DNA from 2 places in the Achromobacter sp. CF-sbj1-Ac2-l genome. Region 2 is predicted to be linked to the other one. Evidence: predicted binding sites of a transcription regulator. Region 2 holds the regulator's gene; the other holds the start of a gene.
What was found. The regulator FliA, encoded in region 2, starts transcription of late flagellar genes. The targets are predictions, from matches to a motif close to CTAAAGTTTNNNNNNNNNNNGCCGNTA.
Positions count from the first base shown of each region.

Region 1: the regulator FliA is predicted to act here: its motif matches at 5,412-5,438, upstream of ACUDCK_RS20230 (flagellin N-terminal helical domain-containing protein).

Region 1 is NZ_CP199855.1:4,443,768-4,455,344, forward strand. Features, by position in the region: gene ACUDCK_RS20210 (methyl-accepting chemotaxis protein) at 1-1,195, opposite strand, end outside; gene ACUDCK_RS20215 (MFS transporter) at 1,586-2,746, opposite strand; gene ACUDCK_RS20220 (hypothetical protein) at 2,888-3,934, opposite strand; gene ACUDCK_RS20225 (response regulator transcription factor) at 4,422-5,129, shown strand; gene ACUDCK_RS20230 (flagellin N-terminal helical domain-containing protein) at 5,547-7,367, shown strand; gene ACUDCK_RS20235 (LysE family transporter) at 7,513-8,130, shown strand; gene ACUDCK_RS20240 (N-acyl-D-amino-acid deacylase family protein) at 8,160-9,629, opposite strand; gene ACUDCK_RS20245 (Bug family tripartite tricarboxylate transporter substrate binding protein) at 9,635-10,621, opposite strand; gene ACUDCK_RS20250 (threonine ammonia-lyase) at 10,760-11,577, opposite strand, start outside.
Region 2 is NZ_CP199855.1:2,454,424-2,466,000, forward strand. Features, by position in the region: gene ACUDCK_RS11205 (hypothetical protein) at 1-1,099, opposite strand, end outside; gene ACUDCK_RS11210 (flagellin N-terminal helical domain-containing protein) at 1,260-2,990, opposite strand; gene ACUDCK_RS11215 (class I SAM-dependent methyltransferase) at 3,183-4,781, opposite strand; gene ACUDCK_RS11220 (RNA polymerase sigma factor FliA) at 4,989-5,750, opposite strand; gene flhD (flagellar transcriptional regulator FlhD) at 6,180-6,503, shown strand; gene flhC (flagellar transcriptional regulator FlhC) at 6,535-7,116, shown strand; gene motA (flagellar motor stator protein MotA) at 7,234-8,103, shown strand; gene motB (flagellar motor protein MotB) at 8,115-9,104, shown strand; gene ACUDCK_RS11245 (response regulator) at 9,107-9,487, shown strand; gene cheA (chemotaxis protein CheA) at 9,517-11,577, shown strand, end outside.

The DNA.
Region 1 (11,577 bases), 2.0 Mb from region 2:
AGGCAAAGCCCCGGCCCTGCTCGCCGGCCCGCGCGGCCTCGACCGCGGCATTCAGGGCCAGGATGTTGGTCTGGAAGGCGATGCTGTCGATCACGTTCGTGATATCGGCGATGCGCCGCGAGCTGTCGGAGATGGCGTCCATGGTGCGCACCACGCCATCGACTTCATTGCCGCCGCGCACGGCCACGGCCGAGGCCTGGGTGACGAGTTGCTCGGCCTGGCCGGCGTGGCTGGCGTTCAACTGCACGGTGCTGGTCAGTTGCTCCATCGACGCGGCGGTTTGCTCCAAAGAGGCGGCCTGTTCCTCGGTGCGTTGCGACAGGTCGGCGTTGCCCTGGGCGATCTCGGAGGCCGCCGAGGCGATGCCTTCGCAGCCATCGCGCACATCGCGCACGATAGCGGCCAGGCCGTGGTTCATGGCTTGCAGGGCGATCATCAGGTCGCCCGTCTCGTCGCGCGTGACGACGCGGATGTCGCCGGTCAGATCGCCGGCGGCCACGCGGCGCGCGGCCTGCACCGCCTGCCCAAGCGGCTGCACGATGCCGCGCGTCATGAACCCGCCCAGCAGCATGCCGAGCGCCACGCCGGCGATCGACAGCGCGATCATGATGAGGCGCGTGCGTTCGTAGAGGTCGGAGCCCGCCTGCACCGACCGCGCGGTGCTGGCTTCCTTGGACTCGGCCAGCCGGTCCATGACGCCGTCCAGTTGCTCCGAGGACGCAATCACGTGCTTTTCGATCTCGACGGCGCGCGAATCCTTCGCCCGCAGCGGCAGCTCGCGGGCGGCGGTGAAGAAAGCCTCGGCGTCGCGCTTCCAGGCGTCTTGCGCCTGCCTGAAGCGCGCCAGCAACTGGCGGTCCTCGGGCGCCAGGTAGTAGCTGGCGGCGCGATCGCGCAGCGCGTCCAGCCGCCGCACGGCGCTGTCGAACTGTTTACGGCTGGCCTCGCGTTCGGCCTCGGTGGAGGCCGCCAGATAGCTGTTGCGGGCGCGGCCGGCATACACCAACTGCAGGTTGGCGTTTTTCATGTCGGACAGGCCGCGCAATTCGACCTCGTAGAGCTGGCTGTTCATGTCGTTGATACGGGCCAGCCCCCACACGCCGAAGGCGCCGACCGCGCCGCCCAGCAGCGCCACCATCAAGAACGCGCCGGACAGGCGGGCGCGGATACGCAGACCAGAAAATAGGCCAAACATGCTTGCTTCCTATGTCGCCCCGGCCGGGTGGCGCGATGATCGCCTGTTGTTGTTCCGGGGCCTTGTTGAACCGGACCGGCATGGTAGGGCGAGGAAGAGATTAGGGATAACCCTAGGAATGACGACTTTGCTCGGCTGTTCACCGCGCTGGTTCAAGCAACGGCTTAAGCCCCTTATAAATCCCAGTGATACGTAGCGCTGCATAGCCGTCCCTGGACGCCAGCAACCTGTGCGACAAGGTCCAAGCGATCCGCGAGCCCCCGATGCGAACGTCAGCGATACCTTCATGCGCGCGGCGGCGAAGCTGCTGGCCGTCGACCAACGCCTGGGCGGCGTCGGCATCGTCGGCGTCGCCTTCAACTGGTCCGAGGCCTGGGCGGACTTCGACCGCTACGGCGGTCGCAAGCGGCTCAGCGCCAGCAGCGCCAGCAGCGCCGCCAGCGCCAGCACGCTCAGCCCGCCCAGCAGCGCGAACGTGACCGGCGCGCCGGCCTGCTCCATCGACACCGCCAGCGCCGGCGGCGCCAGGGCGTTGATCAGATTCATCGGCAAGGCGATGGCGGCCATCGCCGCCGCATAGCCGGCCTTGTCGAAGAACACCAACGGCATGGTGGCCCGCGCCACCGCGAAGGCGCCGCTGCCGACCCCGAACAGCAGCAGGTAGCCGACGACCGGCAGCAGGCCCGCGCCGCCGATCCAGATGGCGGCCAGCCCCAGCGGAATCATGGCGCCCGCGGCAATGCCGGTGGACAGCCCGTCCCAGCGCCCGCCGCCCAGCAGGTCAAGCAAGCGCCCGCCGACCTTGAAAACGCCCAGCAGCGACGCAACCGCGACGGCGCGCGCCAGATCCATGCCCATGGCCCGCAGCAGCGGCACGCCCACGGCCTGGATGCCGAAGGTGACGAAACTGTTCAAGGCTATCGCGGTCACCAGCAGCGCGAAGATCCTGCCATGGGCGCCTGCGCCGGGCCGCGCGGCCGCGGTCGCGGGCGCCCCGGTCGCGGGCAGGCCGAACCAGAGCAGCGGGCCCACGGCCAGCGCCATGACGGCGGCGTACACGAGCAGCGCATCGCGCCAGCCGATCAGGTGATCGAGAAACGCCGTGACCGGCAGGAACACGCTGCCCGCCAGGCCCGTCACCAGCATCAGCGTGCCGATGAGGCCGCGCGCCTGTGCCTGCGCATATTCCACGACGTAGGCATAGGCGGCGGTCGTCAGGAAGGCGGCGCCCGCCACGCCGATCAGCGCCCAGGCGGCCCAGAAGGCCATTAGGCCCGGAGACAGCGCCAACAGGGCCAGGCCCAGTCCGATCAGCGCGGCGCCCGCCGCCATCGCCCGGCGCGTGCCGAACCGGCGGAACGCGCGGGCGGTCAGCGGCGCGGCCAGCCCCATCGCGACATACATGACCGACGTGCCCAGGAATATCGACGGCAAGGTGGCGCCCAGGTCGGACGCGACCGGCGCGGCGATGACCGGCAGCACGCCGACCACGCCCCAACCGACGATCTGGGTCAGCGACAGCAACAACAGGACAAGGAAATGGCGTTGCATCGTCCACTCCTCGATCCGGGTGGGACAGTTGCATGGCGACGGTCAGGCGCTCCGATGCGACGGGGCGGTGGGGGAGTTTACCCCCGCCAAACGCAACGCCGCGTTGCGCGCTCTTCTCTTTTTTTCCCGCCGCGCGCCGGCCTAGCGCCCCTTGTCCATCGACAGCGGCACGCCCCAGATCGGATCTTCCATGCCCTGCTTGCCCAGCGGCGTGATCTGCATGGGCTGCAGCTTGGCCAGCAGCGCCTGGTGCTCGGCGCTCAGGGTCCGCTGCGCCAGGTACTTCTGCGCGAACTCCATCGGCGCCGGGCGGGTGTAGACGGTCAGGTCCTCCAGCGGGCACTCGATCATCTTGGGGTCGACCGCGCGGCAGGCCGACTGGCGGAACTTGTAGCTGGGCGTCTTCAGGTGCATGCGCTGGCTCAGTACCAGTTGTCCACCCTGCAGCGTGAAGCTCGCCAGCGCCTGCTTGGGCGGGATGCGCGCCTGCACCTTGATGGCGGGAATATCGCGCGAATCGGTTTCCTCGTAGTAGCCCGCCGGCATCCCCGCCGAGGTCTCGGTGTATTGCTGCTCGCCCCAGCTCACGCAGGCGCCCGAGGCCACGTGCACGGCCGTGCAGACCTGGCGCGTCTTGGTCTCGCTGTGGGTGGTGGCGTCGCGCCACGCCTGCTGCCTGTAGAACTCGCGATAGAGTTCCGGCGAAAGATAGGCGGTGCCGTTGGCGCCGCGGCCCGATCCCTCCGGCCCGCGCTTGGCCCCGACCTGATCGAGCAGCGCATTCAGCTTGTAGTCGTCGCCGCCGGTCAGCAGGTATTTGCCGGGCGGCAGGATATGCACCTCGAACGCCTGGAACAGGTAGGTTTCCTTCGGGTCGCGCTTGAGCGCATTGGTCTGGAACTTGCGGCTGAAGGTCACCTGCGGCGCCTTCTCGTGCATCCAGATCACGGTCGGAGTCCACTGCGTCATGGTCAAGGCGTCTTTCAGCGTCGCGTGCGGCATCAGGTCGGCCACCAGCACCACCGCCATGTCCGATTTGAGCGCCTCGTTGATCAGGTCCAGCAGTTGCCCGTAGCGCGGATCGTCGCGGGTGCCGTATCCGTTCGAGGACGGAATGTTCACGCACCCCGACAGCGCCAGCGTAAGCGTCAGGAGGGACAAGGCAAGGCGCGGGCGCGGCAAGGTCATGGATCGGTCCTTAAATGAGGCTGAATCGGTCTGAGCGCGCATGCTACTGCCTCTGGGCCGGAGCGCAAGCGCGGCGAGGCACGCTGAAACATCGGGCCACGCGGGCAACACGGTGGGATTTCGCGCGGCCGGCGCGATGGGGCGGACGCCAAGCCCGCATTCGCACGGGCCGCGGCGCGATGATGCGCGGCGATACGGTGCCGGGAGGCTCGCGCAGGGCGCGCTCGCAAGAAAACTATTGTTGCGATTGTTTCTGAAGACGCGGGCCTTTGCACCGAGGCCGCGCACCCGCCGCCCGAGTCTCCTCCCGCAATCTTGCCGCGACGCCGACCTTGATATCAGACCGCATTAAGACGCCAAACCGCGTTTTCCCGCAAGGACAAATCTAGAATCGGATGGGCGTCGCTTCCGCGATGCCGCGCTGGCGGAAGAAGGCCCGCCGTCCAGTCGTCGACGCAGTCCGTGGCCCGGGAAACCAATCGCAGGTATGCGCGTTCTTGTCGTTGAAGATCCGCCGGAATGGGCCGAAAGCGTGTCCAACCATATCGCCGGCCTCGGCCGCGGCGTGCACGTCTGCGGCACCGTGCAGGACGCGCTCGCACACATCCGGCAGTCCCCGCCCGGCATCCTGGTGACCGCCGCGTCGCTGCCCGATGGCGACATGCTCGGCCACATCGCGCCGCTGCGCCGCACGTTTCCCGCCATGGGCATCATCGTACTGACCGACAACGTGCGCATGCCCGCTCAATTGCAGAGCCTGAGCGACGGCGCCGACCATTACCTGATCAAGCCGATCCAGCTTGCGCTGCTGGCGGTCACCGTCAGCGCGCTCGAACGCCGGCTCGTGACCGCGACGCCGGACCCGATCTCACACTGCAACTGGACCCTGGACGTGCAATCGCGCCAACTGCGATCGTCGGACGGCCAACAGCTAAGCCTGACGGCCAAGGAATCCATCGTCATGGCGACGCTGATCCAGAGTCCGAAGTACCCCGTCAGCCACAAGCGGATGTCGCAGAATCTCGGCTATCCGGCAGTCATCTACGATCAGCACCGCATCGACGCGCTGCTCTATCGGGTCCGCAAGAAACTCGCGACCCTGCGCGATGCCCCCTTGCAGATCCGCAACATCTATTCCGAAGGGTCCTTGCTGGTGCTGCGCGAGGGCAGGATCGGCATCGCGACGCACGACTGATTTGCGCGCGGCGGCGCCGCCGGCGCCCGACGATACCCGCCGCGGCGCCCCCTCCCCGTTCGCGCTCCACTGCGCCGTTGAGTATTCATGAGTTTTCGGCGGCGCCCAAACGCCTACACTACACATGTCTTGCAACTTTCCCCAAGAGAGACAAGGCCGAAGGCCCCACCCGCTTACCCGCGAGTGGGGCCTTCTTTTTCGTGCGAGTAAAAGCTCGTGTTTCAGAAAATTTCCAGCAAAACTCATCAAAAATCATAAGACAGCCGTTTGCGCCGCGATCGTCTAAAGATCAATTTGGCAGGGTCGTAGTTTTGGCAACGGACGAACCCGAACGCTGATTCTCGGTTCATCACGTTGGCAATCGGGCAGCGCCGCTGCCCGCCTCGATCAAGCCTCACTCTGCCAAGGAGCTAACACATGGCTGCAGTCATCAACACCAACTATCTGTCGCTGGTCGCTCAGAACAATCTCAACAAATCCCAGTCCGCGCTGGGCACCGCCATCGAGCGCCTGTCCTCGGGTCTGCGCATCAACAGCGCCAAGGACGACGCCGCCGGCATGGCCATCGCCAACCGCTTCACGTCCAACGTCCGGGGCCTGACCCAAGCCGCCCGCAACGCCAACGACGGCATCTCGCTGGCGCAGACGACGGAAGGCGCCGCCTCCGAAATCACCGCCCACCTGCAGCGGGTGCGCGAACTGTCGGTGCAAGCCGCCAACGGCAGCTACTCGCAAGAGCAGCTCGACTCCATCCAGGACGAAATCAACGAGCGCCTCGCCGACATCAACCGCATCTCCGAGCAGACCGACTTCAACGGCGTGAAGGTACTGTCGGACAAGGCCACGCCCCTGACGCTGCAAGTCGGCGCCAACGACAACGAAACCATCACGCTGGACTTGAACGAAATCAGCGTCAAGACGCTGGGCCTGGACGGCTTCAACGTCAACGGCGTTGGCATTATCGATAACAGGAAGGCCCAAGTCAGCGACATGATTGGCCCGAACATCCAGCTTGTGGCGGGCACGGACAATCAGTACGACGTCACGGAAACGAACACCGCCGCCACGACCACTGACCTGATGAGCCAGATGACGGACGGCAGTACCATTATCAAAACGACAGGCGCAGCGCCTGCAGGCGGCGGTACAGCACCTACCACCACCTACACGTATGACGCCGCCGCGGGCAACTTCGTCTACGACGATACCGATACGGATACCGCCGTCGAAGCAACCATCAGGGGCCAGATCGGCGCCAAGCCGATCGCGGCTACGTACATGAACAAGACCGCTCAGGCCGACATCCTGATCACCTCTAGCGGCAACATCACCGATGTCAACGGTAAGGCGCTGTACTGGGACCCCGCGGGCAATCTGTCAGTCAATGACGGCCTGACGGGTGGTGCCGCTCCGGGTGCCGCTGCTTTTACTCAGGCAACGCTAGCCGACGTGACGACCTACATCGGTACCGGCGCCACTGCTGAAGGCGTCAAACTGACCGTGAACGGCACGACGTACCAGAGCCAGGCCGCCGGGACGGCAGACATCAAGTTCCAGGCGACCATCACCAAGGAGAAGCTGGCGGCGGACCTCAAAGCCCAGCCTACCGCTACGCCTGCCGAAGTCAAGATTGAAGCGGGCGCGTTCAGCCTGACCCTGCAGGTAACGCAAATTGGCCAACTCGACACCGATGCCGATCATTTGCTGTATATGGATGACAAGCAGCAACTGACGACGGTGTCCAAAACTGTCCGACGCTACGAGTTCAATCCGGATACCGGCAACATCACTGCCATCGCGGGCGGCAGCACGTTCCATCATCAGGTTGGCGCTGCTATCGGCACAGACGTCACCGACAACAAAGACGTCGCCGTCAACGACTACGGCAAGAAGTTGTACGTCGCCAGAGCCGGCAGTAAAGCCGGCAGCCTGACGCTCGAAAGCACCAGCAAGGGCGACAAGACTGGCGACCCGATGAAAACGCTAGATTCCGCTTTCAACCTTCTGAACAAAGTGTCCGGCCAACTGGGCGCGGTGCAGAACCGCCTGGAGTCGACGATCAACAACCTGAACAACGTGATCAACAACCTGTCCGGCGCGCGCTCGCGCATCCTGGACGCCGACTACGCCACGGAAGTGTCGAACATGTCGCGCGCCCAGATCCTGCAACAGGCCGGCACGTCGGTCCTGGCCCAGGCCAACCAGGTGCCGCAGACGGTGCTGTCGCTGCTGCGTTGATCGCGTAGTCAGCCAGCCCATCGGGCCGGCCCCCTCCGTCGCGCGTTGCGGCGGGCGGGGGCCGGCCTTTTCGTTGCCGGCGAGATCGGCCGCGCGTCACGCCGGGCGGATCTACAATGCCCGTTACCTTTTCGGGAGTCTTTCCATGCTCGGTGTCACCGACTATGGCGCATTCGTGCTCGCCTTCATCATGCTGCTGATCATCCCCGGCCCGGGCAATTTCGCCCTGCTGACCGCCACCGGCAAGGGCGGCATCAAGGCGGGCCTGGCGGCGACCTGCGGCGTGATCCTGGGAGACCAGGTGCTGATGTGGCTGGCGGTGGCCGGCGTCTCGGCGCTGCTGGCGGCCTATCCCACGGCGTTCCATATCGTGCAGTGGGCCGGCGCCGCGTATCTCGCCTGGCTGGGCCTGCAGATGATGCGCAGCAAGCCCGGCGCCGCGCCGCGTCCGAGCCGCATGGACAACGGCCGCTACCTGCGCCAGACCGCGATGATCACCTTGCTGAACCCCAAGGCGATCATGTTCTACATGGCGTTCTTCCCGCTGTTCATCGACCCGGTCCGGCATCAGGGCCTGGTGACGTTCGCCTTCATGGCGGTCACGGTGGCGGCGCTGACGTTTCTCTACGGCCTGGCGGCGGTGCTGCTGACGCACCACCTGGCCGAGCGCATGCGCGCCAACCCGCGCGTGGCGAATCTGCTGGAGCGGCTGGCGGGCGTGTTCCTGCTGGGGTTCGCGGTGAAGCTGGCGGCGATCCGTTAGGGCTGGCGGCCGGCGCGCGCACAGGGGTGTCACGCCCGCGCGCGGGCGTCCCGACGCCTGAGCACCTGGCCGCTGCGCCTGCCCGACCCTGCCCCGAACGCCCAGGCAATCTCGCCGTTGACAAGGACATAATCGATGCCCTCGGCCTGGCTCGTCGGGGATGCCCAGGTGGCGACGTCCTTGATCCGATCCGCATCGAAGACGACCACGTCAGCGGCGTAGCCTGGCGCGATGCGCCCGCGGCCGGGCAGCCGGAAGTACGCCGCCGGCTTGCCCGTCATCTTGTGAACCGCCTGTTCCAGGCTGAACAGCCCGACGTCGCGGCAATAGTGGCCGAGCACGCGCGGGAACGTGCCCCACAGGCGCGGGTGCGGCGCGGGGTCGTGCGGCATGCCATCGGATCCGATCATGGTGCCCGGATAGGCCAGGATGCGCTCGACGTCGGCTTCGTCCATGATGAAGTAGATGGCGCCGGCCGGCTGCAACGCATCGACCGCGGCTTCGGGGCTCAGGCCCATGTCGCGGGCGATGTCGTCCAGGTCGCGTCCAGCGTATTGCGGATACGGGACCGACTTGGTCACGATGACGCGGCTGGACACCGCCAGGCGGTCCTTGCGCAGGATGGTCGAGCCGGCGACATAGGGGTAGCAGTCCAGGGCCACCTCCTGGCGCAGGCCAGCCTTGTCGATATGCGCAAGCGTCTGCACCGAGCGGCCATGGTTGCGCGGGCCGATCAGCTTGTGGTGCGAGATCAGCACGGGCGCATCGCCCGCGGCCCCCACGGCGAAGGCCTCGTCCAGCGCGGCGAAGATGCGGTCGCCTTCGTCGCGGATGTGGCTGGCGTACAGCCCGCCATGCTCGCGCAACACGCTGGCCACCGCGACCAGTTCATCCAGCGTCGCCGGCATGGCGGCGGGATACGCGGTGCCGGAGGACAGGCCGATGGCGCCGCTCAGCATGGCTTCGCGCAGCAGCGCCTGCATATGTTCGATTTCCGCCTCGGTCGCGGGCCGGTCCAGGTCGTCCATCGCGGCGGCGCGCAGCGAGGTGTGGCCCACCAGGCATGCCGCGTTGACGGCGGGCGGATTCCTGTCCAGGTTGTCCAGGTAGGCGCCGAACGTCTCGTAGGGAAAGTCGCCAACGTCGTTGCCCAACAGGTTGACCGGCGCAGGCACGTCGCTGCGCCAGCCGGAACGCCACGGCGCCTGGCTGATGCCGCAATTGCCGGTGATGACGGTGGTGACGCCCTGGCTCAGCTTGGCGGGCATGCCGGGATCGATCGACAGGTAGCGGTCGTCATGGGTATGCGTATCGATGAAGCCCGGCGCCACGACGCGGCCGCCAGCCTCCAGCACCTGGCCGGCGATGGCGCCGCCCAGGTCGCCGACGGCCGCAATGCGGCCGCCGCGCACGCCCACATCGGCGCGGAGGCGGTCCACGCCCGTTCCATCGATCACCGTGCCGCCGCGGATCAGCAGGTCGTAGCGTTCGAGGTCCATGAGGTTCAGTCGATCCTGACGTTGGCTTGCTTGATCACTTGCGCCCAGACGGGACGCTCGGCATGCGCGCGGTCAAAGAGCTGCTGGCGCGGTCCCACGTTCGGCACGTAGGCCATGCTCTTGAGCTTTTCCTGCACCTGCGGCGATTGCAACGCCTTGTTGAAGGCATCGTTCAGGTAATCCAGCACCTGGGGATCGGTGCCCGCGGGCGCGACAAAGCCGGTCCAGGCCACCGCGCGATAGCCTTTCAGGCCCTGCTCGTCCAGCGTCGCCAGCTCGGGCATGGTCGGGTCGCGCCGCAGGTCGGTCACCGCCAGCGGCACCACTTTGCCCTGCTCCACGAATCCGGCAATGGACGAAATGTTGTCGAACACCAGATCGGCCTCGCCGCGCAACACGGCCAGGTCCGCCTCGACGCCGCCCTTGTACGGCACGTGCATGAATTCCACGCCCGCCATCGCGCTGAACATGGCCGCGCTCAGGTGCCCGGTGGTGCCGTTGCCGCCGGACGCGACGACCAGCTTGCCCGGGTCTTTCCTGGCCATGGCGATCAGGTCGGCCACGCTCTTGACGTTCAAGCCCGGGCGCACGGCCAACAGGTTCTGCACCGAGCCGGTCAGGGCGACGGGCGCGAGCTGCTTGTCGGCGTCATAGGACAGCTTGGCGTAGAGGCTCTGGTTGATGGCCAGCGTGGCCACGTTGGCAAAGCCGATGGTGTAGCCGTCGGGCGCGGCATTGGCCACGGCCTGCGTGCCGATGATGCCGGAGGCGCCGGTGCGGTTCTGCACCACGAAATTGCCGCCGGTCTGCTTGGCCATTTCGGCGGCCAGCAGGCGCGACACGAGGTCGGGCGTCGTGCCGGTGTTGAACGGCACGACGATCGTGACGGGATGCTCGGGATAGGCGGCCTGCGCGGCGGATGCCGCGGTCAGGGCCAGCACCGCGCTCGCGGCCGCGAGCCAGCGCTTGGCGCTGCTTTGATACGTGGACATGGTTTTCTTCCTTGGACTGTTATAGGTGTATCCGCTCGGACTCTGCGGCCCTCGCGGGTCTTGCTGGACGCCTCACGGACGCCGGCACTGCGCGGCGGGGCCTTGCGGCGCCGCCGTTCCGGACTGCGGCGCGAACGCTCAGTCCAGGGCGATCTGACGCAATAGCGGCAGATCGATGTTTCCGCCAGACAGCACGATGACCGCATCACGGCCTTCGGCCGACAGCTTGCCCGCGAGCAGCGCGGCCAGCGCCACCGCCCCGCCCGGCTCGACCACGAGCCGCAATTCCTCCAGCGCGAACCGGATGGCGGCGACGACTTCCTCGTCGCTCACCGACACGGCGGCGCTCAAGGCGCGGCGGTTGATCGCGTAGGGCAGTTCGGCGGGCGTCGCAGCCTGCAGCGCATCGCACAGGGTCTTGGCGCCGGCCGGGTTGGTTTCGCGCCGGCCCGAGGCCAGCGAGCGCACCGTGTCATCGAATTCGCGCGGCTCGACGGCCACGATCCGCGCCTGCGGCGCCAGTTCGCGCAACACCAGCGAACAGCCCGCGGCCATGCCGCCGCCGCCGCACGGCGTGGCGAACAGGCCCAGGTTGGCGCGGGCCGCGGCGGGCAGGTCCTGCAACGCTTCCAGGGCCAGCGTGCCCTGCGCGGCCAGTACATCGGGATGATCGCCGGGCGGCAGCAGCGTGGCGCCGGTCTCGGCCAGCAGGCGCAGGCCGATTTCCTCGCGGCTTTCCCGCGTGCGGTCATAGCGCACGACCCTGGCGCCATGGCGCAGCGCCTTTTCCACTTTGTTCTCCGGCGCATCGACCGGCATCACGATGGTGGCGGGCACGCGCAGGCAGCGGCTGGCCCAGGCGACGGCCTGGCCGTGGTTGCCGGTCGAGTAGGCGACCACGCCGCGCTCGCGCTGCGCCGGGTCCATGTTCAACAGGGCATTGAATGCGCCACGGG
Region 2 (11,577 bases):
CCGTGCTGCTGATCGCGGACATCAGCAGGGCCGGGTAATGCAGATTCTGCAGGTGGAACCAGAGCAACAGGATGGGCGGGCAGAAGGCCAGCGGCAGCAGCCACGGCGAGCATTGCGATACGGTCTTGAGCATGCGTGCCAGCAGGCGTGGCGTTGTTGCCCGGGCAGGGGCGGGCGAGGCGGCGGACGGCTGCGCGACAGGGGAGGCGGGGTGCTGCGACGGTTGGCGGGGAGCGGACGGCCGGGGCGCGGGCGCCATGGCGGTCTCGGGGCTGCCAGGACCGCGGCCAGCCGTCAGGTGCGCTTCGAGCTTCTGGCTCAATTGATGCACGCTCACCGCGGGGGCGATCCAGAGCACCAGCAGGAGAAAGCAGATGGCAAAAGCCATCCATTGTCCCTCGTGCATCGTGTCCCAGGTCCACCGCTCGTAGCCCGGCACGGCGGTCAGGCAGATGTAGACAAGCGTGCACAGGATGACCTGCAGCAAGAGGATGAACGCGGCATTGCCGTGTTCCCTCAGGTGGCGATAAGAAGTGACGTACTCATCGACCCAGCGTTGGGACGGGTCGCTCGCACCGGCCCGCTTGCGCGCGAGCGCCCGGGCATATTCAACCACCGGGACGCGTCCCAAGGACGCGGCCTTGATGCGACGGCGCTGCGCCAGGCAGAATGCACCGGCGATGAGCAAGGCAATGAATGGCAGGCCGGGCCAGCCGTCGCAGAAATGCCGGGCCAGGGCCAATGCGATGGTCGCGCAGAGCAGCCCCGTGGTAATCGTGGACGGCGACAATCGGCGCGGCTTGCGCAGGCCATTGGCTTCCAGTGAACGCGTGGCATGGAACACCAGGATGGGGAGCGAAGCGACATAGGCAAAAGCGAAGCCTGCCCCTGCCCACACCAGCAATTCCGGCATGCCGAGGTCCTTGAACGGAGTCGGCCCGGCCAGGTCCCCCGCTGGCGGTAGGATCGGTGAGAAGAACCCTTTCGTGGTCAGCTGCAACCAGCGCAGGAACAGCATGCCGGTCAAGGTCGGAAGCAGATAGCGGACCGCATAGTTCTCCCACCAGCGGTTGTCGCGCGGGGGTGTGGGTTCTGGCATGTTCAGGGGACTCGACGGCGGGAGAATGGGAGGGCACAAATGCAAACAAGCCGGCTTGCGCCGGCTTGTTGTGCGACCAGGTGCGAAGGACCTGGTGCGTGAGGCGGGCGGGACAGGCCTTGCGGCCTGCCTCGCCCAACCGTCAGGCGTTGCGGCGTGATTAACGCAGCAGCGACAGAACGGTTTGCGGCACTTGGTTGGCTTGCGCCAGAACCGAGGTGCCAGCCTGTTGCAGGATCTGAGCCTTCGACATGTTCGACACTTCCGTGGCGTAGTCCGCGTCTTGAATACGCGAGCGGGCCGACGACAGGTTGTTCACGACGTTGTTCAGGTTGGCGATGGTCGATTCCAGGCGGTTTTGCACAGCGCCCAGTTCGCCCGTCAGCTTGTCCAGCTTGGTGAAGGCGGAGTCCAGCGTCTTGAGCGGGTCGGTGGTCTTGTCGCCCTTGCTGGTGGTTTCGAACGTCATCTTGCCGGCGCTGTTGACGAACAGCTGCTTGCCGATGCTGTCGGCGTTGGGGTCCACGCCGGTGGCGCCTGCCGAGGTGAACGTGTTGCCGCCCGCGATGGCCTGGATCTTGCCCGAGATCTGGTCGAATTCGAAGCGTTGAACCGTCTTGGACGTCGTCGACAGTTCCTGCTTGTCGTTGACGTACAGGTCCAGGGTGCCTTGCTGCACCAGGCCGGCGTCGTCCACCGTGACGGTTGCGGCCAGCACGCCCGAGCCCATGGTAACGGTAGCGGACTTGCCAGTGGCCAGGCCGTCGATCTTGCTGAGCACTTCGGCGGTGGTGGCGGTCGTCTGGAACGTGATGTTAGCGGCCGCTTGGCTCTTGTACGTCGTGCCGTTGACACTCAGTTCGACGCCAGCCGGGGTGCCGGCGGTGCCCATGAAGGTCGTCAGATTGGTCACGTTCGCCTGGGCCCAGGCACTGCCGTTGTCGGTGGTCGACAGGTTGCCGGCGGTGTCCCAATACAGCGCATTGCCATTGGCATCGGCGATCTTGCCGTCGGAGGCGATCTGGATGCTGACTTCTTGCGTGTTGTTCTTGTACGTGGCGGTGGCCGGCGTGGAGCCGATCTTGCTCGTGATCGCCGTGGCGACGTTGGCGCCCGTGTCCACCTTGTTGTAGGTGAAGTTGCCGGCGGCGGCGTCGTACTTGTAGGTGACGTCGTCGGCGGCGGTGGCGCCTTCGACCACAACGGTGTTGCCGTCGCTCAGCTTGCCCAGCACGTCAGCGGCCGAAGCGCTGGTGTTCTTGGTGGTGACGTCGTACTGGTTGGGCAGGGGACCAGCGGCGACGTTCGGGCCGGTCAGGTCGTTGACGTTGGCGGCGCGGTTTTGCACCACGCCCTTGCCGTTGACGTTGAAGCCGTCCAGGCCCAGCGTCTTGACGCTGATTTCCGACAGGTTCAGGGTGATGGTTTCACCGTCGTTGGCGCCGACTTGCAGGGTCAGCGGCTTGGCCGAACCCGACAGGACCTTCACGCCGTTGAAGTCGGTTTGTTGCGAGATGCGGTCGATGTCGGCCAGACGCTGGTTGATTTCGTCTTGCATCGAATCCAGCTGCTCTTGCGAGTAGCTGCCGTTACCAGCCTGCACGGCCAGTTCGCGGACACGCTGCAGGTGGGTATTGACTTCGGAGGCGGCGCCTTCCGTCGTCTGGGCCAGCGAGATACCGTCGTTGGCGTTACGAGCGGCTTGGGTCAGGCCCTTGACGTTCGCGGTGAAGCGGTTGGCAATGGCCATGCCGGCGGCGTCGTCCTTGGCGCTGTTGATGCGCAGGCCCGACGACAGGCGTTCGATGGCGGTACCCAGGGCGGACTGGGACTTGTTCAGGTTGTTCTGGGCAACCAGCGACAAGTAGTTGGTGTTAATGACTGCAGCCATGTTTAGGCTCCCAAGAGAGAAAGGCTTCTTCAAACCGGGCAGCTAGGCCGCCCAACTGTGTAACGGGAATACGCATTTTTGATGCGATAGTTCTTCCGTTGCCAGGATTACGGCGCCCCAGGATCGTTCTTTAGGGCAAAACTCAAGAATTCTCAAATTTTTCGGGGGCCGGGCCTGACGAAGCCTCGATCGTCAGTGCAGGACCGCCATTTTTTGCAGATTGGCCAGGACTTGCTTGAGCAGATCCTGGGCGATCGCGTCCAGGTTGGTCGCGTTCTTCACGGATTGGCCGCTGGGATGCCGCAGCTTGTTGGCGGCCAGCGCGGTGCGCAACTGATTGCGCAGCGTGACCAGGGTCTGCTTGCCGTCCAGCCGGCCCATGACGAATTTGATGATCTCGTCGGTGGGCGGATTCAATGTCTGGTGCCACAGGTTGTACGCCCCCAGTTGCGTTTGCTGCGTCGCAAGCAGGGTGGCCAGTCCGGGGATGAGCCGGGGCTTGGCGGATATCTTGTCCTGGTACGGGGCCGGCTCCAGTCGATACTGCAAGGCGCCCATATTGAGCAGCGTCACCAGGTGTACATAGATGGTCGTGTCCAGATCCTCTTCGCTGAGTCCGGCGGCATGGGGGCGAACCAGGCTGCGTAATTCGGAAAAAGGAACGGTGGCCGGCCACGCCAGGCGCAGGCGGTCGACCAGCGCGATGAGGCCGGGATCGGACGTCGTCAAGGTTTTTCCCGTGCGACCTTGGTAACGGTGCTCGTCCTGGGGCGCGTCCGCGGCGCCGGAGGGCGCCAGGTCCAGCAGCGCCGTGAAATGCATATCGGCAAATCCGCTGGCTTCGGGTTGTTCCAGCGCGTTGGCCGCTTGTTCGGCATGGACCAGCAGGCTGCGTCGGAATTGGCGCCCGATCGCGATATCCAGAAATTGCTCGCGCACAGCACGGTCGAACCCTTGCGATACCTGTTGATGGTGCGCGGCAACGTGGTTGCCGTAGTTGGTCGATATCGACGTTTCCGGCATTGCATCAGCCAGATAGGCCAGGCCGTGTTGCTGTGCCTGGGCAACGAACTCCAGGAAGTAGCAGGGCGAATTTACCGCTTCCAGGTACTCGTGCTGTAGATAATGGTTGGGTTGTGAGCGCAAATGTTGGGCAAGGTGGCGTATCGCAATCGCTTGCGCATTGGATTCAGCTGTGCCGTGCTCCAGCATGGAGAGTATTTCCCGCGCTTTGGTCAGCTTTTCTGCGCTGGTGCTGGCGCCGAACGTGCCCAGCACGAGCGCGTCGCGCACCACCTCCGAGACTTTCCAACCGGGATAAGTGTTGTAGCTGATATACGCTACGCCGGCCGGCGCCAGATTCTCGCGGCAGACTCGCATTAGCCCCTCGCGAACCTCCGCGGGAATCCAACTGTAGACGCCGTGCGTGATGATGTAGTCGAACTGGCCGAAATCCGGGGTGATGTCTGTCAGGCTCATGGCGAGCAACTCGATATTGCGCAGCCCGAGCCGCTCGATGACCTGGCGGCCTTCCGACACCTGTGCCGAGGATAGGTCCACGCCGACGATTTTTGCGTCGGGGTGGGCAGCCGCGAAAGGCAGGAGATTGCCGCCCGCCGCGCATCCGATTTCCAGGACGCGCGCCTGATCGAGCGGCGGCGCCGCGTGTCCGAACAGATGGGCTACCGCCCGCAGTTGGCCTGGCGCGCTATGGGAGATGGCGTTTGAAACATAGGGCGTTTCGTCGTAGGCGTTGGAAATCGCCTGGTTCAACAGATCGGGTTCGGTCATCTTGGAGTCCGTGTCGAGGCGGCCGCAACTTTGGCCGCTTGGTCGCGCGCGTAGGCAAAGGCATTGTGCAGGCGACAGCCTATCAGCCGATGGTGGATGCGGAAGGCTTGAAAAAGGGCGGAAAGAGCCCGGGTTTCGTCGGGTGGGAGGCCGATACAGACTGGTCCCGGATTTGTGCGGACCACATCGGCACGAACGTGCGCGGCTTCAGATGATCTGCGCGATCTGCCCTTCCTGGGGCAGGTCCTGCCAGGCCTGTTCGCGCAGCTTGGCGCGGATGCGGGCGGTGGCCTGCGAGCGCAACTGGCAGACGCGGGCCTCGGTCACGTTCATGATCGCGCCGATTTCCTTCAGGTTCAGGCCTTGCTCGTAGCACAACGACAACAACAGCTTCTCGCGGTCGGGCAGCGAGTCGATGGCGTGGATCAGCGCCTGGCGGAAATCGCCGGCCAGCAGGGAATCGAGCGGATTGCCGCTGGCCGCGCCGTGGTTCAGCGTGGCGGTCCAGTCGGACTGGCCGGAGCCCGAGCCCGTATCGGGTTCGGTCGCGAAATCCTCGTAGTGAACGATCTGCACACCCTGCGCGTCGTGCAGAAGCGTCTGATATTCGTTCAGCGGGATCTCCATCTGCTGGGCGATCTCGGCTTCCGTGGGCGCGCGCATCAGTCGCTGTTCCAGCGACTGGATGGCCTGTTCGATCTTGCGTGCCTTGGCGCGCACGCTGCGCGGCAGCCAGTCCTGGCCACGCAGTTCGTCGAGCATGGCGCCGCGGATGCGGGTGGTGGCGTAGGTCTCGAACTGGGCGTCGGCGGTCTCCTGGTAGCGGCGCACCGCATCCAAGAGGCCGATCATGCCGGCCTGGATCAGGTCGTCGAGTTCGACGCTGGCCGGCAGCCGGGCGAGCAATTGCAGGGCCAGCTTCCGCACTAGCGGGGCATATTCGACCAAGCTGTCATCTGCGTGGGGCATTGCGGGAGTGTCAGGCGGTGTCCATCGTGACGCATTGTCGGTTGTTGTCAATTTGCGACATTGTCGACAAACGCGCGGCTACGCTAAAGCTAGCAATATTTTGTGATCGAAAGGTGTCATTGTCGGCAAAAGCCGGTATTTCATTCCTTAAAGCACGCAACGTTTTGAATGCTTATTTGCCAAATTGACGTACATTTGTCAGGACTTTCTATGTCAAGGTGTATCTAAAGTCTCAAGTTGCGCGATATCAACAAAGATTTGTCATATAAGTCATAGAAAATGACATGACCTGTGGTAAATTTTACTTAAATTGCGAACAAATGATACATTTCGCATTAAAACAGGATGCAGCGGACACTGTGCAACAAACGTTGCCATTGTCCTTGGTTATCAAGCCCCTTCGGTGGGATAGGGAATAGGGAGTCGGGCGTGCAACAAGTCGAAAATTCTTTGCTGGCAGATATCCGTGAGGTGAATCTGTCCTACCTGCTTCTCGCGCAGCGCATGCTGCGCGATGACTATGCTGCATCGATGTTCCGTCTGGGTTTCAGCAACGAGGTTGCCGATATCCTGATGCGTCTTTCTCCGGCTCAGCTGGTGAAGCTGGCCAGCTCCAGTTCGCTCCTGTGCCGTTTCCGTTTCGACGACTACAGCCTGCTGTCGGCCCTGACCCACGACGTGCTGGGCGGTGCGCTGCAGCAAGCGCACGCGACGATCCTGCTGGCCAAGCAACCTGTTGAAGAACTGGCCTGACGGCCTGTCGATTCCCACTCGGACACGCGTAATGGCCACCAAGAGCGTTTCGCAGGAAGCGGATGACATCCTGCTAGCCAGCTCCATGATCACTCTGGGCGCGCGGCTGCAGGTGTTGGAGGCTGAAACCAGCCTCAGCCATGACCGCCTGGCACGTCTGTACCGCGAAATCCGCGGTTGCTCGCCACCGAAGGGCATGCTGCCTTTTTCGGTCGACTGGTTCATGACCTGGTTGCCGAACATCCATTCCTCGCTGTTCTACAACGTGTATTCGTTCCTGAACACGCGCACCAGCAGCAAGGGCATCCGCGCCATCATCGACGCGTACCGCCTCTATCTCGAGAACGCCGGCGTGGACAACGCCGAATCCGCCGAGCCCGTGCTGAGCTTCACCCGGGCCTGGATGCTGGTGCGGTTCTTCGATAGCGGCATGCTGCAGCTTTCCGCCTGCCGCCAGTGTGGCGGGCATTTCATTGCGCACGCGCATGATCCGCAGTCGGATTTCGTGTGCGCAATCTGCCGTCCGCCACCCCGGGCCGGCAAGACCCGTGCCGCCGCCAAGGCGCGCGCGGGCAGCCGATCCGTGCCAGCCGTAGACGCCGCCCGTTCCTGAGCGGCGCGTCCAAATACATCAAAAGCCCTGGAAAACTCCCCGTAACCCGCCTTTTTGGGACGGGGGGAACAGGGGATCATTGACGCCGGTTTTAGACTTCGTTGGCAGGGGCCTGATGTGTTGATTGTTATCGGTTTTCTAGTGGTGATCGTGTCGGTCATCGGCAGCTTCGTAGCGCTGGGCGGCCACATGGGCGCGCTTTACCAGCCGTTCGAGTTGACGCTGATCTTCGGCGCGGCCTTCGGCGCCTTCCTGGCCGGCAACAGCAAGAAATCGCTGATGCTCGTGAAGAAGGCGCTGCCCGACACGCTGAAAAGCTCGCGCTACGGCAAGGACGTCTACATGGAGCTCATGGCGCTCCTGTACGTGCTGCTGAACAAGGCGCGCCGCGAAGGCCTGATGGCGATCGAATCGCACATCGAGGATCCTGCCTCCAGTCCGATCTTCAGCGAGTATCCGCGCATCGCCAAGGACGAGAAGCTCATGGAGTTCATCACGGACTACCTGCGCATCATGATCAGCGGCAACATGAGCTCGTTCGAGATCGAAACGCTCATGGACGAGGAAATCGAAACCTACCGCCACGAGCGCGAAGTGCCTGCCAGCATGATCCGGCAGATGGCCGACGGCCTGCCCGCGTTCGGTATCGTGGCCGCGGTGCTGGGCGTGATCAAGGCACTGGCCGCCGTGGATCAGCCGCCCGCCATTCTCGGCGACCTGATTTCCAAGGCCATGGTGGGCACCTTCCTGGGCATTCTGCTTGCCTACGGCTTCGTCGGTCCGCTGGCCTCGCGCATCGAGCGCCGCACGGACGAGGCCATGAAGGTGCTGGAATGTATCAAGACCACGCTGCTGGCCAGCATGAACGGCTACCCGCCGCAGCTCGCGGTCGAATTCGGCCGCAAGGTGCTGTATTCGTCGGTGCGGCCGACTTTCGGTGAGCTGGAAGAGCACGTCCGGCAGACCAAGTCCACTGCCAAGGCCTGACGGAGCGAGCCATGAGCACGGTAAACAACCACCGTGTGGTGATCCGCCGCAAGAAAGTCCACGGCGGCGGACACCACGGCGGAAGCTGGAAGATCGCCTACGCCGACTTCATCACGGCGATGATGGCGTTCTTTCTGGTGATGTGGCTGATCAGCATCGTGCCGCGCGAGGAACTCAAGGGCATCGCCGAATACTTCCGCATGCCCCTGCGCGTGGCGCTGACCGGCGGTCCCAGCAGCTCGGCCGAGACCAGCGCGGTCCCCGGGGGCGGCCGCGACCCGCTGCGCAGCGACGGCGACGAGCGCCGCGCCCAGGGCAACCGGGTCGAGGCCCAGCCGATGGGTGATGCCGAACGGCGCGACCAGCACCGCCTGGAAAACCTCAAGAGGCGGCTGGAAAACGTCATCGAGAACAGTCCGGTGCTCAAGAGCTTCCGGCCCCAATTGCTGATCGACCTGACCACCGAAGGTCTGCGGATCCAGATCATCGACAACCAGAATCGCCCCATGTTCGCCACCGGCCGCGCCGAGGTGCAGCCCTACATGCGCGACATCCTGCGGGAATTGGGGCCGGTTCTGAACGAGCTGCCCAACAAGGTCAGCATCTCGGGCCACACCGACGCGTCGCAGTACGCCCGCGGCGAGCGCGCCTATAGCAACTGGGAACTTTCGGCCGATCGTGCGAACGCCTCGCGCCAGGAACTGGTGGCCGGCGGCATGAATGAAAGCAAGGTCATGCGCATCCAGGGTCTGTCCTCGAGCATGAGTCTCGTTAAAGATGATCCATATGCGGCCGTTAATAGACGTATCAGCCTAGTGGTGCTCAACCAGAGCACCCAGCGGCGCATCGAAAGCGAGAACGCCGCGGCCGCGGACGTCAGCGCCAAGGATGCCCGCGAGGTTGGAACGGCCGTGGAGGCGGTGAACGCCGCCGCCCAGGCCACGACGGCAACCAAGCAGGGCGACGCGGCGGCAACGCCGCCCGCCGAAGGGGCTCGATAGCAATGGCGGCAACGATTCTGGTGGCGGACGATTCGGCGACGATGAGAATGATCGTCCAGGCGACGCTGACGGGCGCGGGATGGAAGGTATTGACGGCCGGCAACGGCCAGGAAGCGCTGGAGGTGGCCAAAAACCATCCGGTGGACCTGGTGGTGAGCGACTGGAACATGCCCGTGATGGGCGGCCTGCAACTGATCCAGGGCCTGCGCGAACAGGAACAGTACCTGGACGTGCCGGTGCTGGTGCTGACCACCGAAGACGACGTGGACAGCAAGATGGCGGCGCGGGATCTGGGCGTATGCGGCTGGCTGTCCAAGCCGGTCGATCCCGATGTGCTGGTGGAATTGGCGTCCGAATTGCTCGATGAGCAATCCGGCGCGTAGGCAAGTTCATTTATGAAGGCGTACGGGTCATGAGTTCTGGTTTGGACCTCAGTCAGTTTTACGAGACCTTTTTCGACGAGGCGGACGAACTGCTCGCGCAAATGGAGCAGTTGCTGCTCGAGCTCGACGTCGGCGCGCCCGACATCGAGCAGCTCAATGCCATTTTCCGCGCGGCCCACTCGATCAAGGGCGGCGCGGCGACGTTCGGCTGCTTCAACCAGCTGGCGGGCACCACCCATCTGCTTGAAAACCTTCTGGACGCGATCCGTCGCGGCGAAATGGCGCTGCGTACGGACATGATTGATATTTTCTTGGAAACGAAAGACGTGCTCAAAAGCCAACTGGATGCCTACCGGGCCTCCGAAGAGCCCGATGAAGCCGTGTTTGAGCGCATCTGCGCGGTGTTGAGGCAGCTCGCCCTCGAGCACAAGGATCCCGCGGCTGCCGCAGCCCCGGCCGCCGCGCCTGCGCCGGCCGCCGCGCCTGCGCCGGTCGCCCCGCCGCCGGTGCAGGCCGCGCCCGTGGTCGAGCCCGCGCCCGTGGTCGAGGCGGCTCCTGCCGCCGATGCCGCCGGCCTGCCGCTGCGCGTGCGCATCACCAAGGTGTCGGACAAGGACGCCGAGTCGCTGCTCGAAGAGATGGGCAACCTCGGCCAGGTCAAGGCCAGCCAGCGTGCCAACGGCGTCCTGACCGTCTGGGTCGACAGCACCTGCACCCCGGACGACATCGAGGCCGTCTGCTGCTTCATCGTCGACGCCGACCAGCTCAACATCGCCCGTGAAGCGCCGCCGGCCAGCGCGGCAGAGGCGGCGCCCGCGCCCGTCGCGGCCGCGGCGCCCGCCGTGGCCCCGGCGGTGGCCCCTGAACCCGCGCCGGCGCCTGTTGCCGCGCCCGCCGTGGCCGAGTCGGCCGCCGCTGCCGAAGCCATCTCGCAGGCCTCGCGCACCAGCCGCGCCGCGGCTCCTGCCCACGTCGACAAGGAATCCACCTCGATCCGCGTCGGCGTGGAAAAAGTCGACCAGGTCATCAACCTGGTGGGCGAACTGGTCATCACCCAGGCCATGCTGGCGCAGACCGCGTCGACGCTGGACCCGGTGCTGCACGACCGCCTGCTCAATGGCATGGAGCAGCTCGAGCGCAACGCGCGCGACCTGCAGGAAGCCGTCATGTCGATCCGCATGATGCCGATGGACTACGTCTTCAGCCGCTTCCCGCGCCTGGTGCGCGACATCGCCGGCAAGATGGGCAAGCAGATCGAATTGCAGACCTACGGCCGCGCCACCGAACTCGACAAGAGCCTGATCGAGCGCATCATCGATCCGCTGACGCACCTGGTGCGCAACAGCCTGGACCACGGCATCGAGACGCCCGAGAAGCGCGTCGCCGCCGGCAAGGATCCGGTCGGCCAACTGGTGCTGTCTGCCCAGCACAATGGCGGCAACATCGTCATCGAGGTCAGCGACGACGGCGCCGGCCTGAATCGCGAGAAGATCCTCAAGAAGGCCATGGCCCAGGGCCTGCCTGTCAACGAGAACTCGCCGGACGACGAAATCTGGCAACTGATCTTCGCGCCGGGCTTCTCCACGGCCGAGAAGGTCACCGACATCTCCGGCCGCGGCGTCGGCATGGACGTGGTGCGCCGGAACATCCAGGACATGGGCGGCCACGTGCAATTGTCGTGCGAGCCGGGCAACGGCACCACCACGCGCATCGTGCTGCCGCTGACGCTGGCGATCCTGGACGGCATGTCGGTGCGGGTGGGCGAAGAGACCTTCATCCTGCCGCTGAACCACGTGACCGAATCGCTGCAGCCGACCAACGACCAGATCTACTCCGTGGCTGGCAACGAGCGCGTCATGCACGTGCGCGGCGAGTACCTGCCGCTGGTCGAAATGCACCGCGTGTTCTCGGTCAGCGAGGCCCAGACCGACCCGACCCAGGCCATCGCCGTCATCATGCAGGCCGAAGACCGCCGTTTCGCGTTGCTGGTGGATCACCTGATCGGCCAGCACCAGGTGGTGGTGAAGAACCTAGAGTCGAATTACCGCAAGGTCCCCGGCATCTCCGCCGCCACCATCCTGGGCGATGGC